DNA from 4 places in the Rhodococcus sp. P4_E4 genome. Region 3 is predicted to be linked to each of the others. Evidence: riboswitches for the same ligand, from Rfam matches in the RefSeq annotation. Region 3 holds a riboswitch; each other region holds the start of a gene.
What was found. Region 3 has a riboswitch for S-adenosylmethionine ahead of AC1DVN_RS16875 (putative leader peptide). Riboswitches for the same ligand answer to the same signal wherever they lie in the genome.
Positions count from the first base shown of each region.

Region 1: another riboswitch for S-adenosylmethionine. It lies ahead of AC1DVN_RS03470 (bifunctional o-acetylhomoserine/o-acetylserine sulfhydrylase); the one in region 3 lies ahead of AC1DVN_RS16875 (putative leader peptide).
Region 2: another riboswitch for S-adenosylmethionine. It lies ahead of AC1DVN_RS28195 (aminotransferase class V-fold PLP-dependent enzyme); the one in region 3 lies ahead of AC1DVN_RS16875 (putative leader peptide).
Region 4: another riboswitch for S-adenosylmethionine. It lies ahead of AC1DVN_RS00945 (LLM class flavin-dependent oxidoreductase); the one in region 3 lies ahead of AC1DVN_RS16875 (putative leader peptide).

Region 1 covers NZ_JBFUJB010000002.1:105,503-113,401, forward strand. The annotation lists gene trpS (tryptophan--tRNA ligase) at 1-647, opposite strand, end outside; gene AC1DVN_RS03445 (barstar family protein) at 674-1,168, opposite strand; gene AC1DVN_RS03450 (guanyl-specific ribonuclease) at 1,168-1,701, opposite strand; gene AC1DVN_RS03455 (exodeoxyribonuclease III) at 1,728-2,573, opposite strand; gene AC1DVN_RS03460 (MFS transporter) at 2,610-3,818, opposite strand; gene AC1DVN_RS03465 (NADP-dependent isocitrate dehydrogenase) at 3,948-5,171, opposite strand; SAM riboswitch class IV at 5,477-5,617, shown strand; gene AC1DVN_RS03470 (bifunctional o-acetylhomoserine/o-acetylserine sulfhydrylase) at 5,761-7,086, shown strand; gene metX (homoserine O-acetyltransferase MetX) at 7,083-7,899, shown strand, end outside.
Region 2 covers NZ_JBFUJB010000030.1:55,286-63,184, reverse strand. The annotation lists gene AC1DVN_RS28215 (hydantoinase/oxoprolinase N-terminal domain-containing protein) at 1-123, shown strand, start outside; gene AC1DVN_RS28210 (DUF917 domain-containing protein) at 120-1,229, shown strand; gene AC1DVN_RS28205 (DUF917 domain-containing protein) at 1,236-2,294, shown strand; gene AC1DVN_RS28200 (PucR family transcriptional regulator) at 2,291-3,826, shown strand; SAM riboswitch class IV at 3,887-4,001, shown strand; gene AC1DVN_RS28195 (aminotransferase class V-fold PLP-dependent enzyme) at 4,055-5,380, shown strand; gene AC1DVN_RS28190 (LLM class oxidoreductase) at 5,591-6,205, shown strand; gene AC1DVN_RS28185 (DNA-binding transcriptional regulator) at 6,184-7,062, opposite strand; gene AC1DVN_RS28180 (alpha/beta hydrolase family protein) at 7,206-7,899, shown strand, end outside.
Region 3 covers NZ_JBFUJB010000015.1:31,081-38,979, reverse strand. The annotation lists gene AC1DVN_RS16900 (LLM class flavin-dependent oxidoreductase) at 1-332, opposite strand, end outside; gene AC1DVN_RS16895 (dipeptide ABC transporter ATP-binding protein) at 319-1,941, opposite strand; gene AC1DVN_RS16890 (ABC transporter permease) at 1,938-2,828, opposite strand; gene AC1DVN_RS16885 (ABC transporter permease) at 2,821-3,819, opposite strand; gene AC1DVN_RS16880 (ABC transporter substrate-binding protein) at 3,822-5,459, opposite strand; gene AC1DVN_RS16875 (putative leader peptide) at 5,597-5,686, opposite strand; SAM riboswitch class I at 5,695-5,789, opposite strand; gene AC1DVN_RS16870 (GNAT family N-acetyltransferase) at 5,807-6,397, opposite strand; gene AC1DVN_RS16865 (FAD-dependent oxidoreductase) at 6,406-7,515, opposite strand; gene AC1DVN_RS16860 (ABC transporter substrate-binding protein) at 7,526-7,899, opposite strand, start outside.
Region 4 covers NZ_JBFUJB010000001.1:203,074-210,972, forward strand. The annotation lists gene AC1DVN_RS00935 (MFS transporter) at 1-1,163, opposite strand, end outside; gene AC1DVN_RS00940 (NtaA/DmoA family FMN-dependent monooxygenase) at 1,233-2,627, opposite strand; gene AC1DVN_RS00945 (LLM class flavin-dependent oxidoreductase) at 2,657-3,736, opposite strand; SAM riboswitch class I at 3,741-3,836, opposite strand; gene AC1DVN_RS00950 (ABC transporter substrate-binding protein) at 4,016-5,644, opposite strand; tRNA gene AC1DVN_RS00955 (tRNA-Phe) at 5,886-5,962, opposite strand; tRNA gene AC1DVN_RS00960 (tRNA-Asp) at 6,033-6,106, opposite strand; tRNA gene AC1DVN_RS00965 (tRNA-Glu) at 6,242-6,314, opposite strand; gene AC1DVN_RS00970 (TetR family transcriptional regulator) at 6,426-7,079, opposite strand; gene AC1DVN_RS00975 (MarR family winged helix-turn-helix transcriptional regulator) at 7,485-7,899, shown strand, end outside.

The sequences.
Region 1 (7,899 bases), on a different contig from region 3:
CCGGCCGCACTGGCGGCGGACTTGCTCATCTTCGCGGTCGGATCCTGCAGGTCGTAGATCTTTGCCGTGCCCTTGATGATCTGCGGCTCGGGAACGACGAACGCCTTGCCGTAGCGGGTGTTGAACCGGCCGGCCAGATCGCGTGCGAGTTCGAGGTGCTGACGCTGATCCTCACCCACCGGAACTCGCTGCGGGCGGTACAGAAGGATGTCCGCGGCCATCAGAACCGGATACGTGAACAAACCGACACTGGCGTTGTCGCTGCCTTGCTTGGCGGACTTGTCCTTGAACTGCGTCATACGGCTGGCTTCACCGAAACCGGTGATGCAGTTCAGGACCCACGCCAACTGTGCGTGCTCGGGAACCTGACTCTGTACGAACAGCGTCGCCCGATCCGGATCGATACCCACCGCAAGGAGCTGAGCCACCGCAACCTTGGTGCGACGACGCAATTCCTTCGGGTCCTGCGTCACCGTGATGGCATGAAGATCCGGAATGAAGTAGAAAGCGTCGAAATCGTCCTGCAACGGAACCCACTGCTGCAGCGCACCCAGGTAGTTGCCGAGGTGGAAAGAATCCGACGTCGGCTGGATTCCGGAAAGCACGCGAGGCTTTGCGGTGGGCTTCTGTTCTGCAGGGGTCGACATGGTTCCGATCTTTTCACGAGTGGAAATCAGTGCAGTGGCGTGGTGCCCGGGTAGTCGAGTTCGACGAGGTCTTCACCGTGGGCGGTGAGGTCCTCCGCACCGAACTGGTAGACGGTCCGGAAAACGACGGGTTCCCATTCTTCGGTGTAGAAGTCCATCGTTTCGCGGAACCACTCCAACTGATCCTGTTGCTCGGACAGTAGAGAACCCGCACCTCGGATCACAACTACATATCCGGCGCCAAGTCCGAGTACGCCGTCGAGATCGCGCATGACATCGTCGAAAGCGTCTTTGTTGCGCCCGAAGTGGGACGGAAACTGGAAGGCTGCCGCGAACTCGTCGAAGACCTGCGCCGTTGTTCGCATGTTCTCTCCGCGAACCACCCGAACGACAAAATTCTCGCCACGGAGTTCACGTGCAAGATCATCCGCAACGGCCGGGTCGCCCTGCAGGGCCACCGAAGCCACATCGGAAGACGGATCCAGCCACTGCGCCACGCTGACCGTAGACGAGTCCGACATCAGCGAATCCTCACAAACGTGTCGTAGTGATCGAGGGTGTACCACGCCGAACCGTCGTTACCGGTGACGATTCGCTCGGCATCACGACCTTGGCCGTTTTTCTTCGCGTTGACGTCCCATTCCTGATAGACGACACGTCCGCCACCGGCACCGACAGCGGGCAGACGCCCTTCGCTGTTGCGGAAGGTGATGCCGCCCTTGGTGCCCGGCGCATTGGCGGAATCCGGCCACCGCCCGGCGTCGATCTCCACGAGCGTGGCGAGAACGCGCGCCGGCGCATCGCTGTTCGTCTGCTGCGTTGTCTTGACGGCGGAGCTGGAGGGCGCGGAGCTCGAGGGCACGGAACTCGACGGCGCGGCCTTGGTGGTAGCACCCGGCTTGGCTTGAACAGTCGAGGACTGGGAACTCGAGGACTTCGTAACCGACGACGCCGAACTGTCGGAGTCACGTGAAGAAAGGGTTACCGCCAGTACGAGCGCCACCACAGCCACCACGACGGTGATGATGGCGTTGCGCGTCTTTGCGCTCGGCATTTTCAGACCTTCAGACACGAGCGCTCCTACCGGTACGAGACAGTGACAGGTGCGTGATCCGACCAACGGAGGTCGTAGGACTCAGCGCGTTCCACGAGCGCAACCTTGGCCCGCTCGGCGTATCCGCGGGTGGCAACCTGGTAGTCGATACGCCAACCCGAATCGTTGTCGAATGCCTTGCCGCGGTACGACCACCACGAGTACGGACCGTCGACACCCGGATGGAGGGTGCGGAAGACATCGACCCACGCGGAATCTTCGGCGAACAGCAGATCCATCCAGGCGCGCTCCTCGGGGAGGAATCCCGAAGACTTCTTGTTGGTCTTCCAGTTCTTGAGGTCGAGTTCGGTGTGCGCGATGTTCCAATCGCCGCTGACCACCACGTGACGATCGGCAGCCTCGGCCGCCGCAGCGGTGGAGGCGAGGTGAACTGCGAAGGACGCCATGAACCGCTCCTTCTCCTCCTGCTTCGGCGTGAGCGCCTCACCGGAGGGCAGGTACAGGCTCGCGACGGTCAGATCCGCGAAGTCGGCTTCGATGTATCGACCGGCGTCGAGAAACTCGTCGTCGCCGTGACCGATCCGCACCGCGTCAGGTTCCGTGCGTGAAAGCACAGCGACTCCGTTGCGTCCCTTCGCGGACGGCTCGGCGGAGACGAGGAACCATCCGTTGCCGAGCGCTGGTTCGAGAGTCTCGCGAAGCTGATCGTCCGACGCACGCGTTTCCTGAAGGCAGATGAAATCCGCCGACGTCTTCTCCAGCCAGTCGAGCATGCCCTTGCGGGCAGCTGCTCGAACGCCGTTAACGTTCACGGACGTGATGGTGTGGGGCGCAAGAATGTGGGAGTCAGCAGTTTGTGGCACGGCAAGCACCGTAGCCGATTCCACCGACGCGGATGGGCGCCCAGGTCAGCGCACGGCCCTACGCTGCAGAATCACCGCAACCGCCAGCACGACGAGACCCGCGACGGCAAGCAACGACCCAACCGCTGCCGGTGCGGTATACCCGTAACCGGCAGCGATGACGACGCCGCCGATCCACGCTCCGAAGGCATTGGCGATGTTCAGCGCGGCGTGATTGAGAGACGCCGCCAAGGTCTGAGCATCCTCGGCGACATCCATCAACCGTGTTTGAAGGCCAGGAACCATCGAGGACCCGGCAAGCCCGATGAGGAAGACGAAGACAAGCGCCGTGTACGGATTGCGCACGGCGATCACGAAGACCGCGAGGATCACCACGAGGGATCCCATCGACAGGAACAAACCCTTCATCAGTGCGCGATCCGCGAGGTATCCACCGACGAAGTTGCCGGCCACCATGCCCAGTCCGTACAGCATGAGCGCCAGAGGAATGAACGAAGCACCGAGACCGGACACGTCGGTGAGCGTCGTACTGATGTAGGTGTAGACGGCGAACATCCCGCCGAATCCGACCATTCCCACGATCAGGGTCATCCACACCTGAACGCGGCCCAGTGCCCCGAGTTCGGTGATCGGATTCGTCACCGGCATACCGTCCAACCGCGGAATCCAGACGAACAGCGAAGCAACCGTTGCCACCCCGATCACAGCCACCAAGGCGAAGGCGCTGCGCCAGCCGAGTGCCTGGCCGATCCAGGCCGCGACCGGCACCCCGATCACATTGGCCACGGACAGACCCATCATCACCATCGCCACGGCCTTCGCGCGTTTGCCTGGTTCGGCCAAATGAGCGGCGACCAGTGCGGCGACTCCGAAGTACGCGCCGTGCGGCAATCCAGCGACGAATCGAGCCATCATCAGCGTCGTGTACGAGGGCGCAAAGACCGAAGCGGCATTGCCGACGGTGAATGCGACCATGAGTGCGATCAACAGGGTGCGGCGCGGTACCCGTGCGGTGAGAGCAGCGATCAGCGGAGCACCGACGACAACCCCGAGCGCGTACGCCGAGATCACGTGACCCGCGATGGGTTCCGAGACGCCGAGCCCGGATGCCATTTCCGGGAGCAATCCCATGGCGACGAACTCGGTTGTGCCGATACCGAAACCGCCGAGGGCAAGAGCGAGCATCGCCGGACCTCTGGCGGAACGAACCCCGGGTGTCGAGGTGTCAGAACGGGAGAGGGTAGACGAAGTCACTGATCAATTGTGGTCTCACACCTGGTTGAACTTCCAAGTGAGAGCGGGTGAGTTCACTCACGTGAGACCGCGAACACAAATGGGACGCCCGGTTTCCCGGACGTCCCATCAGAAGGTGAAACAGTGAATCTACTTCGCGGCCATGGCCTTCTGCAGGTTCACGTCGAGTGCACCGAGGAACTCCTCGGTGGTCAGGTAGCCCTGATCGCCGCCGACCAGCATCGAGAGGTCCTTGGTCATCTGGCCGCTTTCGACGGTCTTGATGACAACGTCTTCGAGCGCCTGCGCGAAGCCGATGACCTCAGGGGTGCTGTCGAGCTTGCCACGATGCTCGAGTCCGCGGGTCCACGCGAAGATGGACGCGATCGGGTTGGTCGAGGTGGGCTTGCCCTGCTGGTGCTGACGGTAGTGACGCGTCACGGTGCCGTGAGCAGCCTCTGCCTCACAGGTCCTTCCGTCCGGTGTCAGCAGAACCGACGTCATGAGGCCGAGCGAGCCGAAGCCCTGGGCCACGGTGTCGGACTGGACGTCGCCGTCGTAGTTCTTGCATGCCCAGACGTATCCACCCTCCCACTTGAGTGCGGAAGCGACCATGTCGTCGATGAGGCGGTGCTCGTAGGTCAGACCTGCGGCATCGAACTCAGCCTTGAACTCGGTCTCGTAGACGTGCTGGAAGATGTCCTTGAAGGCACCGTCGTACGCCTTGAGAATGGTGTTCTTGGTGGACAGGTACACCGGGTAGTTCTGCTGCAGTCCGTAGGTGAGCGACGCGCGAGCGAAGTCACGGATGGACGTGGTGAAGTTGTACTGCCCCTGGACGACGCCGCCCTCTTCGGGGAAGTTGACCAGTTCGTGCTCGATCGGTGCGCTGCCGTCCTCAGGCGTGTAGGTGATCATCACCTTGCCGGGGCCGGGGACCTTGAAGTCTGTGGCGCGGTACTGGTCGCCGAATGCGTGACGGCCGATGATGATCGGCTTGGTCCAGCCCGGAACGAGTCGCGGAACGTTGGAGATGATGATCGGTGCGCGGAAGATCGTGCCGCCGAGAATGTTGCGGATCGTTCCGTTCGGGGAACGCCACATCTTCTTGAGACCGAATTCCTCGACACGTGCCTCGTCCGGCGTGATCGTGGCGCATTTGACGCCGACGCCGTGCTTCTGGATCGCGTGCGCTGCGTCGATGGTGACCTGGTCGTCGGTCTCGTCGCGGTACTCGATACCGAGGTCGTAGTACTCGAGGTTCACATCGAGATACGGATGGATCAACTTGTCTTTGATGAACTGCCAGATAATGCGCGTCATCTCATCGCCGTCGAGTTCGACGACGGTGCCCTCAACCTTGATTTTGGACATGGGTGCTTCGCGTCCTCCTAGGAAGTTTCCCTGGTTACACGGTTGCGGTCACACTTTGTGAGTGGGTCCGCGAACGGTTCGATTATCAAACCTAGACGGTGTGGACTGATCTCGGGAGATGAGTCCCAAACAAGACAAGCGTACTGCTAACCCGTGAGGCCGCAACCGGCAGGTCCACCCATCGGTCTCTACTCGCGAGTAACTTTTGCCTGCTAGTGGGCTGCGTCGCTCTGTCTCGCGTGCGGTTGCGGCTCACAATTCGCCCCGCGTCAGGACTGCGCTCACTTCCCGGTAGAATCCGACTTGGTCATGAGTGCCAGCGTCAAGCCCCGGCTCGCTGGACGGCAACCCTCCAACCGCGGTGGGGTGCCCCGGGTGATGACCAGGTTTCCCGACGTGGATCTGCTCACGCAGTTCCACCGCAATTCGGGTGACAAGCGCGGGTCCGACAGGGACGGACCCCAGACCGGGCCGAGCCCCACGGAGGTAACTCAGTATGTGTCGCACTTGTAGATAGACCCCAGCACGGGGCGGCGATCCTTCGCCCCCGTCCGACATCTATCCGTCAGACCACTGGAGTGAACAAATCATGACCGACAACACAGCCGACGGCGCAGCAACTTCTGATCCGACCGCGAACTGGTCGTTCGAGACCAAGCAGGTGCACGCCGGGCAGACAGCGGACACCGCCACCAATGCGCGCGCTCTGCCGATCTACCAGACCACCAGCTACGTTTTCGACAGCACCGATCACGCTGCGGCACTGTTCGGCCTCGCCGAGCCTGGCAACATCTACACGCGGATCATGAATCCCACACAGGACGCCGTCGAGCAGCGCATCGCCGCCCTCGAAGGCGGAGTCGCCGCACTCCTCCTCTCCTCGGGTCAGGCTGCCGAAACCATCGCGATCCTCAACATTGCCGAAGCCGGCGACCACATCGTCTCGAGCCCGTACCTGTACGGCGGCACGTACAACCTCTTGCATTACACCCTTCGCAAGCTGGGCATCGAAGTCACCTTCGTCGAGGATCCCGACGATCTCGAGCAGTGGCGCGAAGCCATTCGCCCGAACACGAAGGCGTTCTACGGCGAGACGATCGCTAATCCCAAGAACCACATCCTCGACCTCCCCGGCATCTCGTCGCTGGCCCACGAGAACGGTCTTCCGTTGATCGTGGACAACACAGTCGCGACGCCGTACCTGCTCCGCCCACTCGAACACGGCGCCGACATCGTCGTTCACTCCGCCACCAAATACCTTGGCGGACACGGCACCGCGATCGCCGGCGTGATCGTCGACGGCGGCACCTTCGACTGGACGCAGGGTCGCCACACGAACTTCACGACGCCTGATCCCAGCTATCACGGCGTCACCTTCGCAGACCTCGGCGCGCCGGCATTTGCACTCAAGGCGCGCGTCCAACTGCTGCGCGATCTCGGCTCCGCCGTGGCGCCGTTCAACGCGTTCCTCATCGCGCAGGGCATCGAAACCTTGAGCCTGCGCATCGAGCGCCACGTGTCCAATGCCCAGAAGGTCGCCGAATTCCTCGACGGCCACGGCGAGGTGGCCTCCGTTTCCTACGCGGGACTCCCCACCTCGCCATGGTTCGAACGCGGAAAGCAGCTGACACCCAAGGGAACCGGCGCCATCGTCACCTTCGAGCTGCCCGGAGGTATCGATGCGGGCAAGACGTTCGTCAACGCCCTGACGCTGCACAGCCACGTCGCCAACATCGGTGACGTTCGCTCACTCGTCATCCACCCCGCCTCGACGACACACTCGCAGCTCACCCCCGAAGAGCAGTTCGCCTCCGGTGTCACGCCCGGACTCGTCCGCCTCGCGGTCGGTATCGAAGGAATCGACGACATCCTCGCCGATATCACCGTCGGCCTGGCTGCGGTGGCAAACTCGTGACCGTGAACGAATTGGAGCCCAGGATCGACCTCCTTCCCCCGCCCGACGGCCAGGTGGGGTTCGTCGACATCGGCGCCCTGGAACTCGAGAGCGGCGCGGTACTCCCCTCGGTTTCGCTCGCCGTTCAGCGGTGGGGTGAGCTGTCCCCGAACCGCGACAACGTCGTACTCGTCGAGCACGCACTGACCGGAGACTCACACGTCACCGGACCGATCTCCGCAAATCAGCCCTCCCCCGGCTGGTGGAACGGGATGGTTGGGCCGGGCGAACCGATCGACACCGGCGAATGGTGCGTCATCGCAACAAATGTCCTCGGTGGTTGTCGCGGCACGACCGGTCCTAGTTCGCTGGCCGACGACGGCAAGCCGTGGGGCAGCAGGTTCCCGGAGATCTCCATCCGGGATCAGATCGCGGCGGAGAAGAAGCTCGTCGATCTCCTCGGGATCGACCAGTTGGCCTCGGTAGTCGGCGGATCCATGGGCGGGATGCGCACCCTTGAATGGGCAGTTTCCTACCCGGACAGCATTCGCTCCGCGTTGGTTCTCGCAACCGGTTCACGGGCCACTGCAGATCAGATCGGCACCCAGACGACGCAGATCGCTGCCATCGTCTCCGATCCGGATTGGCAGGGCGGTGACTACCACGGAACGGGGCGGGCACCTCGCGCCGGACTCGGGATCGCCCGTCGCATCGCGCACCTGACGTACCGCACCGAGTCCGAACTCGATGCGCGCTTCGAGAACTCCGCCCAGAACGACGAAAATCCTTGGAACGGTGGACGATACGCCGTCCAGAGTTACCTGGAACATCAGG
Region 2 (7,899 bases), on a different contig from region 3:
GAGTTCGACGAGGTCCCGATTCCGTATCTGCCGGGCAACGCAACACGTATTCGAGTGAAGGCAGTCGGTGACTTGGCACTGCACAGTGGTCTGGTCTCCACCGGTCAGGAAGGCTCACGATGAGTTGGACACTACGAACGGCAGACCTCGACGACCTCGCCAGGGGCGCAGCTTTGTTGGGGACCGGCGGCGGGGGAGATCCGTTCGTCGGCAAGATGTTGGTCACGCAGGCGCTCGGGGAAGCCGGTGAAATCACGATTCTGGATCCGGCGGAGCTCGACGACGACGCGTGGGTGATCCCCGTCGCGCAGATGGGTGCACCGACCGTCGTGGTCGAGAAGATGCCGCGCGGAACCGAACCCGAGCTGGCGCTGATCACATTGGAGAAGCACACGGGGCGAACTGCAGATGCCACGATGCCGATGGAGTGCGGCGGGATCAATTCGATGATTCCGTTGCTGGTGGCAGCGCGGCGCGGACTGCCGGTTGTCGACGCCGACGGGATGGGACGAGCCTTTCCTCAGCTCGAGATGGAAACCTTCTCGGTGTACGGGATTTCGGCGAGTCCGCTCGCCATGGCGAACGAGCACGACGAGGTGGCGATCTTCGACACCGGCAGCGACAACGCCAGATTGGAGGGCCTCGCTCGCGGGGTGACGTCGAGGTTCGGTGGGATGGCGCATATCGCGCAGTACTCGATGACGGGTGCAGATGTGAAGCGGACGGCGATCCCACGGACTCTGTCGTTGGCCTTGGCCATCGGTCGGTCCATCAGGCTTTCACGTGAGCAGCGGGTGGACCCGGTTCAGGCGCTGGTGGACGGTCTCGCCGACACGCTTTACGGATACGGGCGAGTTCTCTTTCACGGCAAGGTGATCGATGTCGACCGGCGAACCGATGAGGGGTTCGCTCGAGGTTCGGTGCGGATCGCCGGCGTCGGAGACGAAGAGCTGGAAGTTCAATTCCAGAACGAAAATCTGATCGCCGTGCAATCCGGAGTAATGGTGGCGATCGTGCCAGACCTTATCTGCATCGTCGAGGCCGACACTGCCGAGCCCATCACCACCGAGGGCTTGCGGTACGGGCAGCGAGTTGCGGTCATCGGGATCGCGACTCCGCCGATCATGAGAACACCGGAGGCACTGGCGGTCTTCGGCCCGGCAAGCTTCGGACTCGATCGCCCGTTCCTGCCGGTGGAGACACTCGAGCAACCTGTACTGGCAGAATAGCGAGCCGTGAGCAGGCTGCACGCGGTCCGGGAGGCCGACCTCGACGCGATCGCAGCGGGGGCGGTGGTCTTGGGCTGCGGTGGGGGCGGCGATCCACGCCTGTTCGTGGAAATGCTGCGTCCACTGATGACGTCAACGTCGGTAGAAGTCATCGCGCCGGACCAGTTGCCGTCCGGGGCGATGATCATGCCGGTGGGAATCGTCGGATCGGCCCTGGCTTTGGAAGAGCAACTGCCCTCCGGGCATGAGTTTGCCGACACTGCAGCAGCTTTGACGCGGTGGACTGGTAAACGTCCGACCGCGGTGATGACTTTCGAAGGCGGTGGACTCAACGCTCTCTCCGGCATTGCGGCGGCGTTGGCGTTGGGGATTCCCGTGGTCGACGCGGACCTGCTCGGTCGAGCGATGCCTCGGCTCGATCACTTCTCTCTCGCCGCAGCCGGGTTGGAATTGTGTCCGGTCACTCTCGCCCAGCCCGGCGGCCTCATTACCGTCGTCGACGGAGTGGATGTGCTGGGCGCCGAGGTAGCAGTGCGGTCGTTGATCGGGAGAACCAGCGGTTGGGGCGCTCTGGCGATCGCGTCGATCGATGCGCGGACTGTGCAGGAGGCGTGCATTCCGGGAACTCTGTCCCGAGCATATGAACTGGGTCAGCACGTCGGGACCCTCGGCAGTTGGCGGGAGATCGCCGAAAGCTCCGGGGGGCGAGTAATGGGGACAGGCCGGGTGCGTGCGGTGCGTCGTAGTCGCCCGAACGCCGGCGATCGTCGGGGCAACGTGATTCTCGAACACGATTCTGCGGTGATACGAGTCGAATTCGAAAGTGAGTTCCTGACCGTCGCGTCGGACGGCGAGATGATTGCGACATGTCCGGACATCGTGACGTTGCTCGACGTCCGGACCGGTGCCTTCGTCTCGTGCGAATCAGTGCACCAGGGGCAGGACGTGGCCGTGTTGGTTCTGCCCGGCCCTCAGTGGTGGGCGGAAGATGTGAGCAGGTTGAAAGTTGTCGGCCCGCGGGCCTTCGGGATCGACCACGACGCAGTGCTGATGGAGGCGCAATGAGCGCGAGTGTGTCGGCGTTGCTGAACAACCCGATTTTTGTCGGGTTGTATCGACTTGCCGGCGAAGGTGATCCCGTCGTGACGACAGTGGGAGCGCTCACCGGGGAATCGGCACAGTCAGCCGAGGCCGTGTCGGGTGCGGCGGGTGCAGGATCAGTTCTGGTGATTCTCGATCGAATCGACGTCGGGGAGTGGAGATTCGACGCTCTCCTTCGACGCACGGCGGCGACCGGCTGCCGGGTGCTCGCGGTACACAGCACTGCGGCGGAGGATGCGAATCTCTCGTTGCTTGCCGATCGCCTCGGACTGGTGGTGCTCGGAGTATCCGACCCGTGGCAGTTCAGCGTGGATCTTCGTGATCTTCTCTCGAATTCGCGGGCGGTGATGGCCGACGCGGTACTGCGGGCGACACACGCGGGCCAGCGGGCCGGCGGAAGCGTCGAGAATCTTCTGTCGGTGCTGCTGAACACATTTCAGCGTTCGTTCATCCTCCTGGACGCGTCCGGACGCCCGCTGACCGGCGCCGATTTGTTGTCCGACGCTGATCGAGCAGCCGCCGGTATGTTGTCGGGCCGCGGGGCGCCCACCACTGTTGAATTGGACTCCGGCGGGGTCCTGATTGCGTGCCCGGTGATGTCCGGCGCAGCCCGAGAGCCCTGGCTGGCGGTGCTGCTCCCGGTGCGTCAAAGCGTCGAAGAGGCTTCTCTCTCAGTGGTTCTCGACGTGGCCTCGTTGGCTGCCGGGCACCGACTGGCCGTTGCACGCATGGTCGACGAGCGTGAAGCGCGCCGGCGTAGCGCGCTACTCGGTGAACTGATCGACACGTCAGCAGACGCCACACCCGGACTGCTCCGGCGCGCACTCGACGCGGGTTGGGCACTGGACGGATGGCATATCGGCATCAAAGTCCTGGCGGTCGGTGAGGTCGACCTGGTGGCCAGGCGCAGTGAGGTCGCAGACGCCCTCGCCGCCGAGGGAATCGACGCCAATGTCGTGGAACAGGCTGACGGCTGGGCAGCGTGGACCACTCTGCCGGGCGAGCCGCGACCGGAGTCGATCACCAGGATCGCTGAGAGCATCCGTGCAGCTCAGGCGAGGTTGGAACCCACGATGGAGACCTGGGTCGGTGTGGGACGCGCACACGACGGTCCGGCTGGAATCGGTGCGTCCCTGTCTGAGGCCGGGGATGCCGCTCGGCTCGCGGGTTCGAGGTCGCAGACAGGCCGCTTCCTGCACGTGGACCGCCTGGGGCTGGCGCAGTTGCTGCTGGCGTGGACGCGAACCGACACGTTTCAGCCCGCAGCCGCGGCGCTGCTCGCGCCGCTACGCGATTCGAATGGAGAGTTGCTCGAGACTCTGTCGACGTACCTCGACGAAGAATCGTCTCTGGCTCACACCGCAACCCGAATGGGCTTGCACCGCAACACCGTATCGAGTCGGATCGATAGAATTCAGCGCCTTCTCTCGGTGGATCTCGCAGATCCGGAAACGAGACTCGCGCTCCACCTTGCTTGCCGGACCATCGCGCCCTGACGGAGATCTTCGCGGCTTCGTCTTGACAAGCACGGGAGGTTCCTGCCATCCTCGTTGCCAGGTCACGAGTACCAGTGTTCAGCCCCGGCTTGCTGGTCGGCAACCCTCCTCCGCGGTGGGGTGCTCCGGGTGACGACCCGGCTGCGTTCGAAAACGAATGCGGCAAGCGCGGACTCTTCCGGGGCCATCACCCGACGAACGAGTCCTTGAACGTGAGGATTGTCTTCGATGACTGCTGTATTGAGTGCCGACACCTGCCGCACCACCGCGATTGCCAAGGTTTCGGGTGCTGACCTGCAGGTTCCATTGGTTCAGGGTGGCGAATGCTCCTACGCCAACTTCGACTACGCCGCGAGTGCGCCGGCATTGGCCCAGGTCACCGACCGTATCGCCGAGTTGCTGCCGACATACGCCAGCGTCCACCGCGGTGCCGGCTACGCGTCTCGGATCTCCACGCTCACCTACGAGAACGCTCGTGAATCCGTTGCTCGTTTCGTGAATTGTGCCGACGATCAGGTTGTCGTCTTCACCCGGAACACCACCGATTCGCTGAACCTGCTTGCGCAGTGCGTCCCCGGCAGCACCGTCGTCCTCGATGTCGAGCATCACGCAAACCTGTTGCCGTGGAACGACGCTCGTATCGTCACCGCCGCAGACACCATCGAAGAGACGATCGAGCGTCTGATCGGTGAACTGTGCACCAAGCCTGCAGCGCTGCTCGCAATCACCGGTGCCTCCAATGTGACCGGCGAGATCCTGCCGATTGCACGCTTGGCTGACATCGCTCATCGTTGCGGCGCACGTATCCTCGTCGACGCAGCTCAGCTGGCTCCCCACCGTCGCATCGACCTGCAGGAATGCGGCGTCGACTACATCGCTTTCTCCGGTCACAAGCTCTATGCGCCCTTCGGCGCGGGTGTTCTGGTCGGACGCCGTGACTGGCTCGACGAAGCTCAGCCGTACCTCGCCGGCGGCGGCGCCGTGCGTGAGGTGACGATCGAGTCCACGGAGTGGGCCTGCGCGCCTGCCCGCCACGAGGCAGGTTCCCCCAACGTTCTCGGTGCGGCAGCCATCGCGACCGCATGCGAAACCCTGCACGCGCTGGACTTCGACGTCATCGCCGAGCACGAGAAGGCACTCACGGCCCAGCTCACCGACGGATTGTCCGCCATCGATGGCGTCTCGCTCGTGCGACTGTGGAATGACGCACCGGACGCCGTCGGAATCGTCACCTTCACCGTCGACGGATTCGAAGCGGGCGAAATCGCCGCATTCCTCTCCGCCGAGCACGGCATAGGAGTTCGCGACGGTCGCTTCTGCGCACACCCGGTTCTCGCACGCCTCGGCCTCTCCGGCGGTGCAGTTCGCGCCAGCCTCGGCCTCGGTAGCAGCTCGGACGACGTGACGCGGTTGGTAGACGCCGTGAACATCCTGGTTTCGAATCAGCGTGATTGGAACTACGCCAAGACTGCCGGTGCGTGGAACCCCGTGCCCGAGACCCGCCCCTTCCTCGGAGCCTCAGACGACAACGCCGGCGCAGCCGAGTGCGTCTGAGCTGAGCTCGGTCCCCGAAAACTCGAACGGACAACTAGCATGGCAGCCATGGCACCAGCGGATTTCCCCGCCACCCCTTTGAGAGTGAGCATCACTCTCGGTCAGTGGTGCCGTCGCCATGTCGATCTGTGCCGCACCTCGTCAGGAATGTGTTCGGGCTGACGATTCGTCTCGCTCATCCCATACTTTTCTGATTTTCGGAGGTCTCACATGTCTTCACGCGCTTCGCATTCTCTGCACGTAGCGGTCGAGTTGACCGGATCCGGTCACCATCCGGCAGCTGAGGGCGCACCCGGCAACCTGCCCATCATCGGCGGCGACTACTGGGTGGACCTCACCGAGGGCGAAAAGGCTCTCGATTTAGCTTCATTCCCTACCAATGTGGTTCGGATTCGCGCTGCGGACCTGCGTGAGGCACAGCTCGAACGTGCACGGATACGCGCTGCTGTCGCCGAAGAAGGACGCGATCCCGACAGTGTCGCAGTACTGGTCGATCTCGAGATTCTGATCGCGCCGGAAGCTCGCTCCGCCCGTAAAGAGCTTGCACAGTTGGACAGCGCGTTGACGGCGCCGCGGGTTCCCGTTTCGCTTCACTACGTCGGAACGCCTTCCGGTCTCGGCAGTTTGATCGCCGATGTCCGAGCTGCCGAGGTCGCCGACGGCGTTACGTTGCTGCCTCTCGCATTGCCTCGCACGCTCGAGCATCTGGTGGACAGCACCATTCCGTGGCTTCAGGATCGCGGACTTGTCACACCGTCCACCGCAGTCGACGAGGTTCTCGGGCGTTTCGGACTGCCGCCCCGTCAGCGCACGCTTGCGTCCTGATCGTCACCGATTGCATCTGCGTACAGGTGGAACAGCGACGGTAATTCGTCGGCACCGTCCACCTGTGCCAGAAGCGTCCAGCATTGCGCAGTGATCGACCGAGCCCTCGTGCCGATCCAGTTGGTGGGCAGTAGTTCCGGCGGCAACAGCGGATCCGGTTCCATGGCTCGCGTGAATTCCGCCGCGAGTTCGATGGTCATCGTGACAGCATCAGTACCCGGACTGTTCTGCAGTTTGTGCAGACGTGCGGTCGCTACGTCGAGTAGTCGTTCGTATCCGTCAGCGATCTGGTCCAGCGGCCACAACTGCGCGGCAATCTTCACGGGGTCTTCGAGCATGCCCACTTTCAGATCTCGCGTGGTGAGAGAAGACAGGTGCTGTTCGACGTCGAGTTCGGCGGCCGCATCGCGAATATACGGTTCCCAGGCGTGCGGCGAGACGTACAGACCGCCCTGGACGAGCGCGCCGCCGAGGTAAACGACCCTGGTACGCAGCGCATCTCGCGCTTTCCGTGACGACTCCGGAATTGCGAATCCGGCCAGGTGCCAATACCCGTCCCACCGCGTCACAGTGTCGCGGTCTTGTTGATAAGCCAGCCGAACGAATTCGACGTCGGGTTCCATCTCGCGCACGGCTTTCGGCGTTGCTCGTAGCGTGGCCTGCCGCCCGCGACCTTCCTGAGTGAACTTCCCCTCGGTGACCAACCGCTTGATACACAGCCGAACCTGTTGATCAGTTTTGTCGAGGGCGTCGGCGGTGGCATAAAGGGTGCGTCCGTCGACAGTTCCGTCCGTGCGCAGTAGTCCCTCGATCAGGATCCTCGTGGGTACATCGACGTCCCTGTCGGTCATCGCCATGTCCTTTCCTCGCTTCTCGACATCTTCGCCCACAACTGTACTATCGAATGCAATACGATCGTTTCAAATTCGTACGTTAGGGCGGGAAGATGGCAGCGGTATCGATGAGCGAGGGCAAGAGTAAGCCTCGTTTACGCAGGTGGATGGTTACTTCCCTGACGGGGGTCGTTGTTCTGATCGCGACTCTGGTGGGCTGGACGCTGTACCAGAACACCTATGACATCCGTGAGGAAAAAGTGACGATCACCGGGGGATCGGTGCCGCTCCAGGGAGTCCTTGCACTGCCCGAACACGGTGACGGTCCCTTCGGCCTCGTGGTTTTCGTCCACGGAGACGGCCCGGTCGATGCAACACATGAGACGTTCTATCGACCGGTGTGGGAGGCGTTCGCAAAGGCGGGGTACGCGTCACTCTCCTGGGACAAGTCGGGGGTGAATGGGGCACCGGGCAATTGGCTCGATCAGAGCATGGACGATCGCGCGGCAGAAACGGAAGCGGCAATCGAGTGGGCACGGGGACGTTCGGATATCGATCCGTCTCGTATCGGTCTGTGGGGTGCAAGCCAGGCAGGGTGGGTGATGCCCAAGGTGGTGAACCTCGACCCGGACGTAGCGTTCGTCATTGCCGTGGGTCCCGCGATCAACTGGCTCCAACAAGGCGAATTCAATACCCTTGCAGAACTTTCCGAGAGAAATGCGTCGGCCGACGAGTTCGAGAAAGCGCGGGTCGATCGTGCGAAGAACTTGGATCAGTTGGCCCGTGATGCATCGTACGACGATCTCGTGGCCTCCGGCGAGGCCGACGGTCTCACCGAAGACCGGTGGAACTTCATTCGAA
Region 3 (7,899 bases):
GCCTTGGAGATGTGGAACGGCTCGGTGTGCGTGACTGTCGCAGTGGGGATCAGGCCGATACGCGAGGTCACAGCACTCAGCCGCGCCGCAGTTGCAACCGCCTCCAATCTGCCCCGCACTGCGTGCTGGCCCTCGGATTGCAGTCCGAACGAGTCAGGGAGGAACGCCAGATCCACCCCACCCCGATCCGCGGCGGTCACCAGGTCCACCCAGTACGACGGCGTGAACAGATCTTCGGCGCGCGAATCCTCGCGTCGCCAGGAGTACGGATGAGCTCCGGTTCCCTCGAATTCGAGGCCGACCAGGAATGCTCCGGAACTACGCTCGGACATGTTCGGCCTTTCGTGTCGAATGATCCCGCCCGGGGATCGCGTCGAGAAGTGTGCGTGTGTACTCGTTTCGGGGATTGTCGAAAATCTCGGTGGTAGTGCCGATTTCGAGCAATCGCCCGGCCTGCATGACGCCGACGACGTCGCTGATCTGGCGAACAACCGCAAGATCGTGGGAGATGAAGAGATAGGTCAGGCCCAGTTCGCGCTGCAACTCGTCGAGTAGCGCCAGAATCTGCGCTTGCACCGAGACGTCGAGAGCGGACACAGGTTCGTCGAGAACGAGCAGGTCCGGCTTCAACGCAAGCGCACGAGCGATCGCCACCCGTTGACGCTGGCCGCCCGAGAGTTCGGCCGGTTTGCGGCTCAGGAACTGCTCGGGAAGTGCAACCTGATCGAGCAACTCTGCTGCACGACTCTGCTGCTGGCTGCGTCCACCAACCTTGAAGGCCCGCAGCGGCTCCGCAACGATGTCCTGGACGGACAATTTCGGGTCAAGTGATGCATAGGGGTTCTGGTACACGAGCTGGATCTTTCGGCGCAGCTCGCGCAGATCGCTGCCCTTGACCTTCGTGATGTCGTGTCCGTCGAAGGAGATGGTGCCGGCATCCGCCTGCTCCAACCGCACGGCGATGCGCGCCGTGGTCGACTTGCCGGAGCCAGACTCCCCCACCAACGACACCGTCTGACCACGCGGAACAGTCAGCGATACCTCGTTCACCGCGGTGATCGAACTCCCGCGTCCGACGTTGAAACGCTTGGTGATTCCGGTCAACGTCAGCAGCGGGCTCGTATCCTGACGGACCGGCCGATCGACCGGTCCCGAGGACAGGCTCGGAGCCGAGTCGAGCAGCTTCTTCGTGTACTCGTGTCGCGGGTTGTCCAGAATATCTGCGGTGCGGCCGGATTCGACGATCCTGCCGCCCTGCATCACCAGGATCCGGTCCGCGCGGTCTGCGGCCACACCCAGGTCGTGCGTGATCAGGAGCACGGCGGCACCGGATTCGGCGATTCGCTCGTCCAAGTGGTCGAGGATGCGTCGTTGAACCGTGACGTCCAGAGCGCTGGTCGGCTCGTCGGCGATGATGAGGGCGGGGTTCGCGACGAGCGCGATACCGATCAGAACGCGTTGCCGCATACCGCCGGAGAGCTCGTGCGGGTACTGGCGTGCTCGGATTTCCGGCCGGTCGATACCCGCGCGCTCGAGCACCTCGACGGCGTCCAACCGGGCTTTGCGACGGTCTGCGAGGCCGTGGATCCGGAGGACTTCTGCAACCTGGTCGCCGATCCTCGTCACCGGGTTGAGCGAGGTCGTCGGATCCTGCGGCACCAAACCGATACGCGCGCCGCGGATTCGCTGCCACGCACGGTCGGAATACGAGTCGATCTGTTCACCCTCGAACTCGACGGTCCCGCCGGTGACGTGGCCACTGCCGGCGAGCAGACCCAATATCGCGTGTGCCGTGGTCGACTTACCGGAACCCGATTCCCCGACCACCGCAACTACTTCGCCCCGACCGACGGAGAAGCTCACGCCGGATACCGCGGGTTCGGCGCCGTAGGCGATCTGTAAGTCGGTGACGGAAAGCAACTGGTCCTCAGTCGTGCTCATCGCCGGTTGTTCCTTTCGATCTCGTGGCCGATACGGTGTGCCGAGATGACCACGGCGACAATCGCGAGACCGGGAAGTGTTGTCATCCACCAGGCATTGGCGAGGAAATTGCGTCCCTCGGATACCAGCGATCCCCATTCCGGGGTAGGCGGAACGGCGCCGAATCCCAAGAAGCTCAGAGCCGACACGGCCAGTACTGCCTGCCCGAACTCGACAGCGGACAGCGCGACCACCGGCGCGTAGGAGTTGGGAAGCACGTGCCGACGCAGGACACCGAGCCACTGCACACCTGAACTGAACGCAGCCTCGACGTACTGAGCTCCGCGCACCCGCATCACTTCGGCACGCATCACTCGCGCGAAATTGGCGACCATACTGACGCCGACCGCGATGGCGACGTTGATGGTGCCGAAGCCGAGTGCGGTGACAAGGGCCAACGAGAGCAGCAGTGCCGGAATGGACAGCAGCACGTCGACGATGCGCATCAGCACGGCGTCGACGACGCCACCGACAAAGCCCGCGAGCAAACCGATTATCGATCCCGCCACCAATGCGATTCCGACCGCCACCAAGGTTGCGGTCAGGGACAGCGCGGCGCCGTGCACGAACCGTGTGTACAGGTCACGTCCGAGATTGTCGGTTCCGAACCAGTGAGCCAGGCTCGGGCCCTGCAGTTTGTCCGCCGGGACACCGGACAACGGATCGCCGCTGGCGAAAAATCCGGGTGCGACGGCAAAGCCGATGGCAAGCAACACGATCAACACCGGAATCACCAAGCCGGGCTTTCGGATCCAGCCGATGGCCGTGGACTTTCGGCGCGAAACAACAGGTGTCTTCGCCTCGACGCTCGGATCGAGGAGTAGGGGTTCGATCAATGTGTCAGACATGAGCCGGCTCCAGATCGGTCGAGCTTTCGGTATTCGACTTTTCGGTGTGACTCTTCTTCGTCTGGATGATCCGTGGATCTATCAAGGGGTAGAAGAGGTCGACCGCGAGGTTGACGAGCACGAACACGAGAGAGGCGAACACAACGACTCCCTGCACCACCGGGATGTCCTGCGCCATCACCGACGTCTGTGTCAGACGGCCGACGCCCGCGCGAGAGAACACCGTTTCCACAACCACCGAGCCGGCGAGCAGCGTGCCGACCAGCACACCGGCAATGGTGAATGCCGGAATGCTCGCCAGTCGCAACGCGTGACGGGTCTGCACGCGCCAACGGCTTGCGCCCTTGGCGTACGCAGTCTCCACATGCGGCGAACGTAGCGTCGACTGCAGGCTGGTCGTGAGCACCTGCGCGATCACCGCGCCGGTCGGGATCGCCAAGGTGATCGCCGGAAGAATCACCGTTGCGAATCCCTTGTCTCCGAATGCCGGGAAGATGTGCAGACGGAACGAGAAGAGTTGCAGAAGAATCAGGCCCACCCAGAAAGTAGGCACTGCCACACCCAGCGGCGGCAGCGAGAACAACAGGTTCGCGAGCCACCGCTTGCGGGTGTAGGTAGCGAAGAACGCGATCGCCACTCCGAACAACACGGCCAGAACCAAAGCGGTGGTTGCCAGCACCAGAGTGCTGGGCAGCGCCGAGAAGATGGCATCCGTCACCGGCTGACCGGTGGAGATCGATGTACCGAAATCGCCGCGAAGAGCATTTGTCAGCGACGTCCAGTACTGCACCCACACCGACTGGTCCAAGCCGTACCGCGCCCGAAGCTGATCGAGCGCAGCCTGATCCACTGCGACACCCTGACCGGACGAGTCGGCAGCCATGCTGACGGGATCACTCGGCAGGAGGAACAGAATCACGAACGAGATGGTGAAGGCGGCCCACAGGACCACTGCGGCCTGACCCAGTCGGGTGAGTACGTATCGAGTCATGATTACTTACCCGACAACCATGCGTCGTAGAACTGCAGGCGTGAAGAGGCTTCGAAGTTCAGGTCCTGCACACTCGATCCGGCACCGATGGCCTGTGAGAGCTCGATGGTGGGGATGGAGAGTCCACGGTCGAGGATCAATTCCTGTGCAGTGGATACCAGTTCGCCGCGTTGGCCGTTGTCCGTGGCTGCAAGCTGGTCTGTGAGAACCTTGTCGAGCTCCGGATCTGCGCCGCGACGGTTCAGGTTGCGGCCCTCTGTGCTGAACGATGCCCGCAGGATGTCGGCGTCCGCGCGAGTGCTGTTGTAATACAGCGAATCGTAATCACCCGATACTCCCTTCTCGGTCCATTCACCGTTCGAGACCAGGTTGAGCTGCAAGTCGACGCCGACCTTCTTGAGCTGCTGCTGTACGAGCTCGAGGATGGCCTGGTTACCCGAGAACACCGGACTGAAGGTGACGCTGAAAGTGAGCTTCTGCCCGTCCTTCTCGCGGATACCGTCGCTGCCGGTCTTCCAACCAGCCGCGTCGAGAAGCTTCGCCGACTTGTCGGCGTCGTACGTCACGACACTCGATTCGTCGCTGTAGAGCGGAGTGGTGTGAGCCAACGGGCTCGTGGCCGGGAAGAACGACGGATCCAGAACGGTGTCGACGAGTTCTTGGCGGTTGATCGCGGGAATGATGGCCTGGCGAACAGCCTGATCGGCGAGAACGCCGCGACTGACGTTTGGCTGGAAGAAGAAGCTCACACCCGGGTTCGGCCTTGTGAGGATTCGTCCGCCTGCGCCCTCGATCTGCGGCGCATCCTGCGGAAGCGCATCGCTGACCGCATCGAGCTGGCCGGAGGCCACGCTGCCTGCCCGCACACCGGATTCGGGGACCACCGTGAAGTCGACGCCGTCGAGGTAGGCCTCACCCTGATGCGCGACCGCGTCCGACGCCCAGTTGTATCCCGCACGCTTGGCGATCTTGACGCTCTTGTCCTGCTGCCAGTCGGTGTACACGAACGGTCCGGAGGCGATCACCGCTGCACCGGGGCAGCGCTGCTCGGATGCCAGCGCGGTGGTGGAATCGGCGAGGATTCCGAGCTGTGGCGTCGAAGTTGCCTGCAGGAACTGAACATTGGGTCCGGAGAAATTGATCTTCGCCGTGTGAGCATCTACGACGTCGGTACCGGTGTACGAGGACAGGTAACTCTTCGCCAACGACGCGTTCGGTCCGAGATTCTTGACCGAGTCGAAGGTCTTCTTCACCGAATCCGCCGTCACCGGGGTGCCGTCACTGAAGGTGGCGTCGTCGCGAAGGACGAACGTGAAGCTAGCGGCGTCGGGGCTGATCTCCCAGCTCTTGGCGAGCCACGGGGTGATCTCTCCGGAGTCGGGATTTTGATCGGTCAGCGAATCCACCACGGTCCGAGTGACATACACGGTCTGGTTACTGCCGGCCTGGGCCGGATCGGCACACGTCGGCGCCTGCGACAGACCGTAGCGAAGGGTTCCGCCGGACTGGGCGGGGCCTGCGTCGGCAGCACTGTCACTCCCGCTGCTGCAGCCGGCGAGGACGGTGCCGAGAACCGAGACAGCACCGATACCGGCGATTACGGTCGCGCGTTTGCGGGCACCGAATGAGGGCGAAGACACCAAGAACTCCTAAAGAGGCATGCCGAAGAGCGCACCCGTCGCCTGAGACGAGAAAGGCGATCGAGCACGAATCACTTGTGAGAGAAGAGAAAACAGACTTGTCGACGACTCGCCTGAGTGTGAATGACTGACCGAGGTCAGTTGGTACAGAAAGATCCCGCGGTGCGGCACAGGTCTACGTGACGACGCGACCAGGCGGTATCGAAACCGCCTTCGACTGCCTTCATTTCGTGTTCCTCCATCGGTCCTGGCGGTAGCACCCGCACCCGATCACTCGGGGGGTTGCTGCGACTTCAATGAGCCAGGTCTCTCGGTCGCTCTGGATGGTCGTTCGCAAGTGTACGAGGTTAAACCCGGGTGTTGTCAACCCGGTCGGTAGGAATTGCTGCTCGAGTCACATTTTCGAGGACCCGAAGTTGTTTCTCGAACGGGTGGATGCCCACCTCTTCGGGCGAGAGTGACGCGTCGTAAAGCGGTGTGTATCCACTGGACAGATACAGCGCGACGGCCTCGGGTTGCCGAGGACCCGTCGTGAGAAACACCCGGTTGTATCCACGAAGTTCGATCTCTCGTTCCAACTCGCGAACGACGGCCTTGCCGAGGCCGCGCTTCCGATAGTCGACCGATGTCCAGATTCTCTTCAGTTCGGCAGTGGTGGAATCGAATTGACGAAACGCACCACCGGCGATCGGCAGACCGTCGTGGGTGAGCACCAGAAGCGCACCCTGCGGATAGGCAAATTCTTCTGCCGGATACGTCGTGAGATCCTCGAGCATCGCTTCGCGAGTCCCGCCGTAACGCGAACTGTATTCGAGTGCCAACTCCGCGATCAGTGGAGCTGCCAAGGGATCGTCCTGCGATACCGAATAGACCTCTACCGCTCCGACACCCTCGAGCTGTCGAGTTCCGAGCTCCAGTGCCACAACACTTTCCTCCATGAATCTGGTCAACGCTCCCCCAGCCTGAAAACTTCCGGAGCGAGGGTGGTTCCGTCGACGAGGTCCGCCACAAGTTCACCCAAGGCCGGACCGAACTTGAACCCATGCCCCGAGAACCCCGCCGCCACCGTGACGGCTCCGACTCGGTCGATGACGAAGTTACTGTCCGGCGTGCTCGTGTACAGGCAGGTGAGCGACTCGACACGGGTGGAATCGACACCGGGCAACCACGACTCGGCGTACTCCACCAATCGCTGCTCTCCGTCGACACCAGGGGTGTAGTCACGGGTCTGCGGAGTCACCACCGGCCCGGTCGCGTGTTCGCCGATCTTGATCCCGTCCTCGGAACCAAGCCCGTAGATCCCCGCGGTCTCCAATTCTGCGCCGGTGTGGTGAACGAAACTCGGCCACTCGACTCCGGGATCGAGCGGTGCGAAGTGTGCCGGTTGTTCCTGTGTCGTGCGCAGTGTCGGCAGTACGATCTCGGAGCCGAGACCGCTGTCTTCGATCAGATCCGCAGTCCACGCACCGGCCGCGATCACTACCTGACGAGCTGCGAGCGTTCCACTGTCCGTCACCACGTCCACGCCGTAGGACGCCCGCGCGAGTGCCAACACCCGAACATCGTGACGGACCTCGGCGCCGGCAAACACCGCTCCCGCCTTCAGAGCGGTCACGGCGCGGTCCGCGTGCAACCGGCCTGCATCGGGATGATGGAGCACCGTGGTGTCGAATCGCAGCCCCGGCCAACGGGCGGACGCCTCGGCAGGGGTGAGGATCTCGCCCTTGATGCCCGCCTCGAGAAGTATCTTCGCCTTGGACTGCACTGCCTGCGGCAGGCCGTGATCAACGGCACCGGTGAGTTCCAGGAACCCGATGTCCGTCGTGGTCTCCAACTCCCGCCACAGCGGCAGCGCGTCGGCCGCCAACCCGGTGTACAGGTGATTGTCGTACGCCTGACGGTAGATGCGCGAAGTACCGTGCGACGCACCGTGCTTGTGCCCCGGCCCGAACTGTTCCAGCTGAACGACGCTACGTCCGCGCGCCGCGAGCCGCCAGGCGGTGGAGGACCCGACGAGTCCTCCACCGATGACGATCGCATCGAGAATCTCACTCATGGACGAGAGCTCACTTGGTCTTCGGAAGGCCGGGCGGGTTGATCAGGGACGTGTCGACGGCTTCATTCGTGATGTTCCAGCGCTCGAGGATCTGCTGGTACGTGCCGTTCTCGATCGTGTGGTTGATCGCGTCGTTGATTGCCTTGATCAACCCGTTGTCCTTCTTCACCAGAACCGCGATCTGGCCTTGCAGCGTGTCGCCTGCACCGGAGAACTCACCGACAACTTCGGTTTCACCCGACTGCTTGGCATGGAACTGCGACGACGGGTTCGGTCCGAAGTAGGCGTCGATCCGGCCGGACTGCAGCGGCAGGTAGTAGTCGGTGGTGTTCTGGTAGTAGGAGATGTCGGTGGGGGCCAGGCCGGCCGCGACGTTCTGCTCAC
Region 4 (7,899 bases), on a different contig from region 3:
GCAACACCGTTCGCGCCCGGCGGTGCATATTCGAGAGTCAGCACCCGATTGGGCGCGTCGACCAAACCGCTGGCAACTCCCGACAACACCGCCAGGACCACCAGCACCGGGATCAGATGTTCCCGCGGAATCAGATTGACCGCTGCGATGTACCCGAGGATGACAAGGATCTCGCCGACTATGGCAAAAACCACTGCACTTCGGCCAAACCTGGCAACCAGCCGCCATCCGAGAGCCGACGTCAATGCCATCGCGAGTGAGCTACCGGTCATGATCAACGCCGCACTCAGCGGGGCGAAGCCCAAACCTTCGATCAGATAGAGGCTGAGCACCGCGTTGACGGCGAGGATGGATCCGAACCAGAAGAGTGCAACCGTCGTACCCAACCGGAAGCCCCGTGAGGCGATCAACGACGGAAGCAGTACCGGCGTCCCGCCGCGCTCGGCGTACCGACGTTCCCAGAACCAGAAGGCAACGGCAGCGCCGAACGCACCGATCAGGAAAGCCGCAGCCACAGTGACACTGGTTCGGGTCACGATGGGCCACAACAGGAGCCCGGTCGTAGTCGCCAGCAGACACAGCCCAACCGGATCGATCGATGCGCCTGATCGGGTAGTTCGATCACGGCGCAGAAAGCGAAACGCCAAAATCAGAGTGATCACGGCAAACGGCACGTTGAGAACGAGAAGCAACCGCCATCCGAAGTCGGAGTCGGAATACTTCAGCAGAACGCCACCGAGGATCGGTCCGGAAACGCCGGCCAGACCACCCGCGGTGCTGTACGCGCCTAACGCCTTCGCCCGAGCCTTTCCGGACACCCGGTCGGTGATGATGCCGAGCACCTGCGAACTGATGGTGCCTGCGCCGATCCCCTGCCCAAGACGAGCCAACACGATCATCGACGGATCCGACGCACATGCTCCGAGGATTCCCATCACAGCGAAAATGCTCAGCCCCGCCAAGAACAAGCGTCGACGCCCGACGACGTCACCGAGTCGGCCCGCCGGCACAAGGGCCAAGCCGAAAGTCAGCGAATAGCTCGCAAGGATCCACTGCACCTCGGAGGTCGACGCGCCCAGCGACGCCCGGATCGACGGAACCCCGATTCCGAGCACCGCCGAATCGAGAAGAGTGGTGAAGCCCGCGGCTACGCAGACGATGATCTCCCAGCGGACGGCCGAATCGAGCTTGGTGGATTCGGCCGCCGCTGTGACCGTGTGGGACAGGACCCGTTACCCCGCAGCTTCAGACGCGGCCCGACGCGTGAGCGGCGGTCGCAACCCCAAGTGCTCTCGCAGCGTCGACGTGGAGTACTCGGTGCGGTACGCCCCACGCTCCTGCAGTTCCGGGATCAACCAGTCGACGATCTCGTCGAGCCCGGTCGGCACCAGGTACGGCGAGATGTTGAAGCCGTCCGAAGCTCCGTTGCGCACCCAATGGACCAACTGATCTGCGACCTGCCCCGGGGTGCCCGCAAAACCCGAACGCTGCGAGGTCTCGATGGCGACCTGACGTAGCGACAGGTTCTTTGCCTCGGCGAGAGCCCGCCATTCACGTGCAATCGCAATGGGGTCGTTGCCGTCTCGCGCGGAACCGCGCGTCTCGGACACCGGGCGCGCAACCGGATCTTCCTCCGGTAGTGGACCGTCCGGGTCTCGGTCGGAAAGGTCCTTCCCCCACACCAATCCGACGAGGGACAGTGCGGTTTGGCCGGTGAACTGACCTTCGAGGACCCACCGCGCCTTCTCCTCGACCTCGGACTCGTTCTCCGCCAACACGATCTGCGTGCTGGGCAGGATCTTGACGTCGTCCTCCGGTCGCCCGACGCTACGCAACCGAGCCCGAATGTCGTCGGCGAAATCGAGCGCGCCGTCGAAATGCGTCCCGTGTCGCGAGAAGATGACGTCGGCGTGCGTCGCCGCGAAATCGCGTCCAGTCGGCGAATCGCCCGCTTGAAAGATGACCGGATGTCCCTGTCTGCTGCGGGGAAGCGTCGGCGTCACGGTGATGTCGAACTGCGAAGTCTGGCGGCGTACGTCGCTCACGGCTCCCGGAGTCGACCAGTTCTCGGACGTGCGAGAGTCCGAGATCGCGTCGTCGGCCCACGAATCCCACAGTGCCCGCGCGGTTTCGATGAACTGCCCGGCACGCTCGTAGCGCAGGGCGTGGTCGAGGAAACCACCGCGACGGAAATTCTCTCCCGTCCAAGCGTTGTCGGTGGTCACCGCGTTCCAGCCGGCCCGTCCGTCGGAAAGTAGATCGAGGCCGGAGAGTCGACGGGCGAGGTCGGCCGGTTCGTTGTATGTGGTGTTCTGTGTCGCGACCAACCCGATCTTGTCGGTGATACCGGCGAGGGCGGCCAACTGTGCAATAGCGTCGGGGCGGCCGGCGATATCCAGATCGAGAATCTTGCCGTTCTGCTCGCGAAGGCGAAGGCCCTCACCGAGGAAGAAGGCGTCGAACAGACCTCGCTCGGCGGTGAGTACCAAGCGCCGAAACGTCTCGAAGTCGATCTGGGATCCGCTCGAGGAATCGGACCAGATGGTGGTGTGGTTGACCCCTTGGAAGAAGACGCCGAAGTGAACGTGAGCGTCGGGTCGAGGTACGGCGGAGCGTGATGCAGTCATAGCCGAAATGTCCTTAGTGCGAAGTCAAGTCAGGAGGAGTGGACGAATCGATTTGCGGGCCGCTGCAGGCCGAGGTTGCCCCTCAGAGTCGATCCCGGAACCGGGCGTCGCGTCAACCCGGACTTCGACAGCGCCGGAAGAACGAATTTGGCCAGCACCGGAAGGTCCTCGTCGATCACGAGAGCGTGGAAATGAACACCGTCGAGGTGTCCGGCCAATTCCTTCAGAACCACGGCCGCTTCCCCCGGATCTGCAGCCAGGAGCAGTCGGCCAGTGACGACGGCATTCCCGTGCGAGTTCAGCTCGATCAACCGCTGCGCCGCAGACAGATTCGGCGTATCGAATGCCGCATCGACCTCGGCGACCACCAATGACGCGCCCTCATCGCGCGCCTTGGCAGCCGACTGTGCAATGGCCTCCACCGAATCACCGGAAACGAGAACAACATCGGCCTGGTGTGGTTCGATGTCGCCGTAGCGGCCGAACACCACCAACTGGCCTTGCGGCGGCCGCGGAACGATTGACGGCCCCTTCACCGAGAAGGTGTCGCCCTCGAAATTGACGTAATGCAGACGATCACGCTCGAGGAAACGCCCACTGAGATAGTCACGGACGACGGCGTCGTCCTCCCACGAATCCCAGAGATCTGTCACGACGGTAACCGAATCCCGCTGCTCCTGCTGACGCGCCGATTCCGTCGTTACCGGAGCCCTCCCCCACGCCCTCGCCGCGGCATCGTCTTCGACCGGAACAGCAAGCCAGCCGCCACGCCCACGCGAGGAGTAGTCCAATGTCGCCAATTGCGAAGAGGTGTGGAACGGTTCGGCGTACGTGGTCCCGACGACGGGGACCAGTCCGATCGTGCTGGTCGTCGCCGCCACGTATGACGCCCTGGAGACGGCATCGATGCGGCCGACAACGTCACCACTCGGAGGGAGGATGGAATCGTCGAACGTCGCGAAGGTGAAGCCCGCATTCTCGGCAGCCGCGACGCGATCGCGCACGGCCTTACCCGTGAGCAACTGATCCGGGCGATGTGAGCTTCGGCGCCAGGCAGCGGGGTGAGTGCCCTCGCCGTCCAGTTCGATACCCACGGCAAATACAGTCATGCGTCCTCCATCGGTCCTGGCGGTAGCACCCACACTGCGCAAACGAAGCGGGTTGCTGCGGCATCATCGAGCCAGGTCTCTCAGCCACTCTGGATGGTGGATGCAATCTATGCGGGCGACGCTAAACAAGTCAAATCACGATCGGCGAATCATATTGACCAACAACATATTTCAATTCAATCATCCTGATCGAAAGGGTTGCGCAACGCTAGCCGACGTAGACACCAAAGAGCCCCGCCCGACTCGCGTCGGACGGGGCTCTCGGTGTGCGCTGGAACGCTACTTCGCGCCCATCCATGCCTGATCGAACAGCATGATGCCGGTTGCAGTCGGAACCACACCGTGCACGTTCTTCTGCCAAGCCCAGAACGACGTGAGCCCGCCGATCGGCGCCGACGGAACCGTCTCGTTCCACAGCGTCTGAATCTTGCCGATGATCGCCAGGGTCGACGAATTATCCTTGGCTTGTTGTAGATCTGCGATCAGCTGATCCATCGCCGGGTTCGCATATCCAGCAGTATTCGCCATCGAGGTGCTGTTGGTCGTGGAGAACAATCCGAGATCGAGAATCGACTCGTACATTCCGATGCCCGCGTGCGCCAGGTCGAAATCGTGCTTGACGTAGACGTTCTGCACGATGTCGCCGGCGTTGTTGGCCAAGATCAAGTTCACCTCGAACCCGACGGCCTGCAACAGTGACTGCACGGCGAGGCCGATCGCGTGGTCCTTGGGCTCACTGAGCACGACGTAGTCGAGCGCGCCGTCGTATCCGTCTGCCTTCGCCTGATTCAGAAGCTCCTTGGCCTTTTCGGGGTCGTAGGCAATACCCGGTGTGTCTACGTGCCATTGCGACGTCGGACCGAACAACTCCGAGCCAGGCAGTCCCTCACCGTTTTCCACGCGCTGATCGATCAACGTGGTGTCCAGCGCGTAGCCGATAGCCTGGCGAACGCGAACATCCGAGCCCGGTCGGCCTTCACGATTGTTGACAATCTCGGCACTACCGGCGTTGAGCACGTCGATGTAGCCGGGGTAACCAGCGGACTTGGCGGAATTGATCGCCGAAGTAAGGCCGCGAATGTAGGCAACATCGAGCTGACCACTGTTCAATGATTCGAGATTGGCCTGCGGACCGTTGAGTGCAACCATCCGCAGTTTGTCCAGCTTGGGAGCGCCGCCGTAGTAGGACGGGTTGGCCTTGAAGATTCGCTCGACGCTCGGCGTGAAGAGATCTTCGGTAAAGGGTCCGGCACCCACCGCGGTGAACTTGTCGCCTTGCTGCGAACTCGGGGCGACGATCATCCCGTGCCCGAGAGCGAGCATCGACGGAAAGCGCATCCACGGCGTCTTCAGCTTGAAGTCGACCGTCGTGGGACCGCTTGCCTGCGCCGATTCCACCGAAGCCAGCCACAACTCGGCGCCATTGCCCTTGCCCGCGTTGTACCGATCGATGCTTGCAATCACGGCGTTGGCGTCGAGCGCGGAACCGTCGCTGAACTTCACACCGTCGCGAAGTTTCAACGTCCACGTGCTTCCGTCGTCGCTGGTATCGAGCGATTCAGCCAACTTGGGCTCGAACTCGCCGCTCGCAGTGTCGTAACTCATCAGGACGTCGTACACCGCAGCGAAGGCCTCACCGCCGGAACCGCCGCGCGCTGCCGTCTTGGTCGGGTCGAGTGAGGGAACGAGCACCTGCACGCCGTACGTCATGGTCCCGCCGGCGACCGCGTCGCCCGGGTCCGGTTGCTCGTTGACCATGCCGGTCACGACGTCCCCCGACGTGTTCGTCGTATCGGTCCCGCTGTCGTCACCGTTGCTCGCGCAGCCCACCAACAGAACCCCGGTACCGAGCAACGCGACGGCGACCCGGCTGACTTTCCCGATGCGCCAAGATCTCGAGTGCGACACGGAGATTCCACCTCACTTCCAGTAGACGCAGCCACGGATCGGCCGCAATCGGCTAATAGTGATGTCCTCCGTGGAGTGACGCCCAGCACGTTCCCGGTGACCGGAAATATTCACGGAGACAAAGGATGCGCACAACTGAGATGATCGGGCCGAGTGGTTGACGGCGACTGACATCCGAACACGAAAAAGCTCCAACCTTATGTTCGAAGAACATGAGATTGGAGCTTGTCGATAAGAATTATGGTGGCCAGGGCCGGGATCGAACCGGCGACCTTCCGCTTTTCAGGCGGACGCTCGTACCAACTGAGCTACCTGGCCGGACGGCACCCGAACCGAATGCCTATCGCATTGCTTTGTTCTCAACCAATTGATTGAGAACAAAGCTTTGCGACCCTGACGGGACTCGAACCCGCGACCTCCGCCGTGACAGGGCGGCGCGCTAACCAACTGCGCCACAGGGCCTTGCTTTTTCCTTGCTGTGAAACCGTACTACATCTTCGAGCCGCTCCCAAACCACTGTCCTGGCCTGGCATTTGTGCATCTCAAAGCGTGTCGTGCGGGTCAAACCATACTGCATCGTTTCGCTTTCGCAAAACGTACCCCCTACGGGATTCGAACCCGCGCTACCGCCTTGAAAGGGCGGCGTCCTAGGCCGCTAGACGAAGGGGGCCCGCCGGATCTCTCCGAACTAGTACCCCAACGGCGTTCCGTTGGGAGCTTGGATAGCTTATGGCACAGCGTTCGGAAATCACAAATCGCCTGGTCATGGGCGAAAAGTGGACTATTCCGCGTCGGGGAACTCGACTTGCGGCCAGCCGTCGCGATGAAACTTCTCCAACCACTCCGGTGTGGCCATGGCTTCGAGCACCACTTCGAGGGACTCCTCGAACCACACACCCAGATCCCCACTCGAGGCAATCAGGTCCGCCATGTACCGCTGGCCGGCAAGGCTCGCTGCCAGTACGCGCGTGAATTTCTCCGGGTCCACGTCTTCGCGGAGCAAACCGTCGTCCTTGGCGCGCAATGCCAACTCGTAGGCGGTCTTTCCCCAGACCTGCCCGCCACCAGATTGCACATCCTTGTAGAACTCCGGCTCGATGATCAGCCGGAATTCCGCCTGCACGATTACCTCGGCACGGAAGACCTCGGCAATGTCGAGCACGAGCCCGTGCAATGCGACGAATGGATCGAGGTCTGTTCTCTTGGCCCAACGATCAGTGATTCCAGTGAAGGTTTCGATAGCCGAGGTCAGAACCGCTCGCGCCAACTCTTCCTTGGACTGGAAATGGAAATACATGGCGCCTTTGGTGGCGCGGGAGCCCTCGAGGATCGTGTTCACCGACGCAGCTGCATAGCCGCGCTTGGCGAATTCGACTGCAGCCGCTTCGACCAGGGCGGCGCGGGTACGCCGCGCACGCTCTTGTTGACGTGCCATTTACGGTGTTGTGCCTCTCGCAGAGTTGGTACGCAGAATCGCCGTGATCGGCGCCTGTCATCCCCCGAAACCTCACAATATCCCCTCCAACACACCCTACGTAAGGACTAGAGCGATACCCGCCAAAAGTACTAGAGGCAATCGGCTGTTCGGGGGACAACAACCGACTTTATGCCCAAAAGACACCAAGTGGTATGGTTTTGGCCGCTCGGGTGCGCCGCAGGGGGTGCGCATCCGAGCTTTTTCGTGTCCGAGATTCCGATAATCCGACCTCGCAGACGGAACTGCTTCGCCGACGGATGAACGGCAATCCCAAGGTTTTAAACAACTAATGCGATTGTTTATTCCCCAGTTTTTGTCGAAACCGTGCTAGCAGCATCGAAATAACACAGTTAGACTGTCTAAATGAACGATGGCGAGGGTCGCAGCAAGACTCGGGACGAGATCGACGTACTTTGGGACGATCTGGGTGCCTTCGTCCGGCGTCTCCGCACCAAACGCCACGACCACAAACTCACGCCGAGCCAGATCCAAGCTCTCGGCCACCTCGACCGACAAGGTCCGTTGACCGCAAAAGAGTTGGCGAAATTCGAGCGCGTCACACCGCAATCCATCGCAAAGACCGTGGCCGCGCTCGAGGAACAGGGCATGGTGACGCGAAGGGCGGATCCATCGGACGGCCGCGCGGCCTTGGTCACGATGACCGAACTAGGCACGTCGACCCTTCACGAAGACCGAACGAAACGCACGCAGTGGCTGGCCGAGGTCATCGACGCCGAGTGCACCGAAGCCGAGCGTGACTTGCTTCTGATCGCCGGCC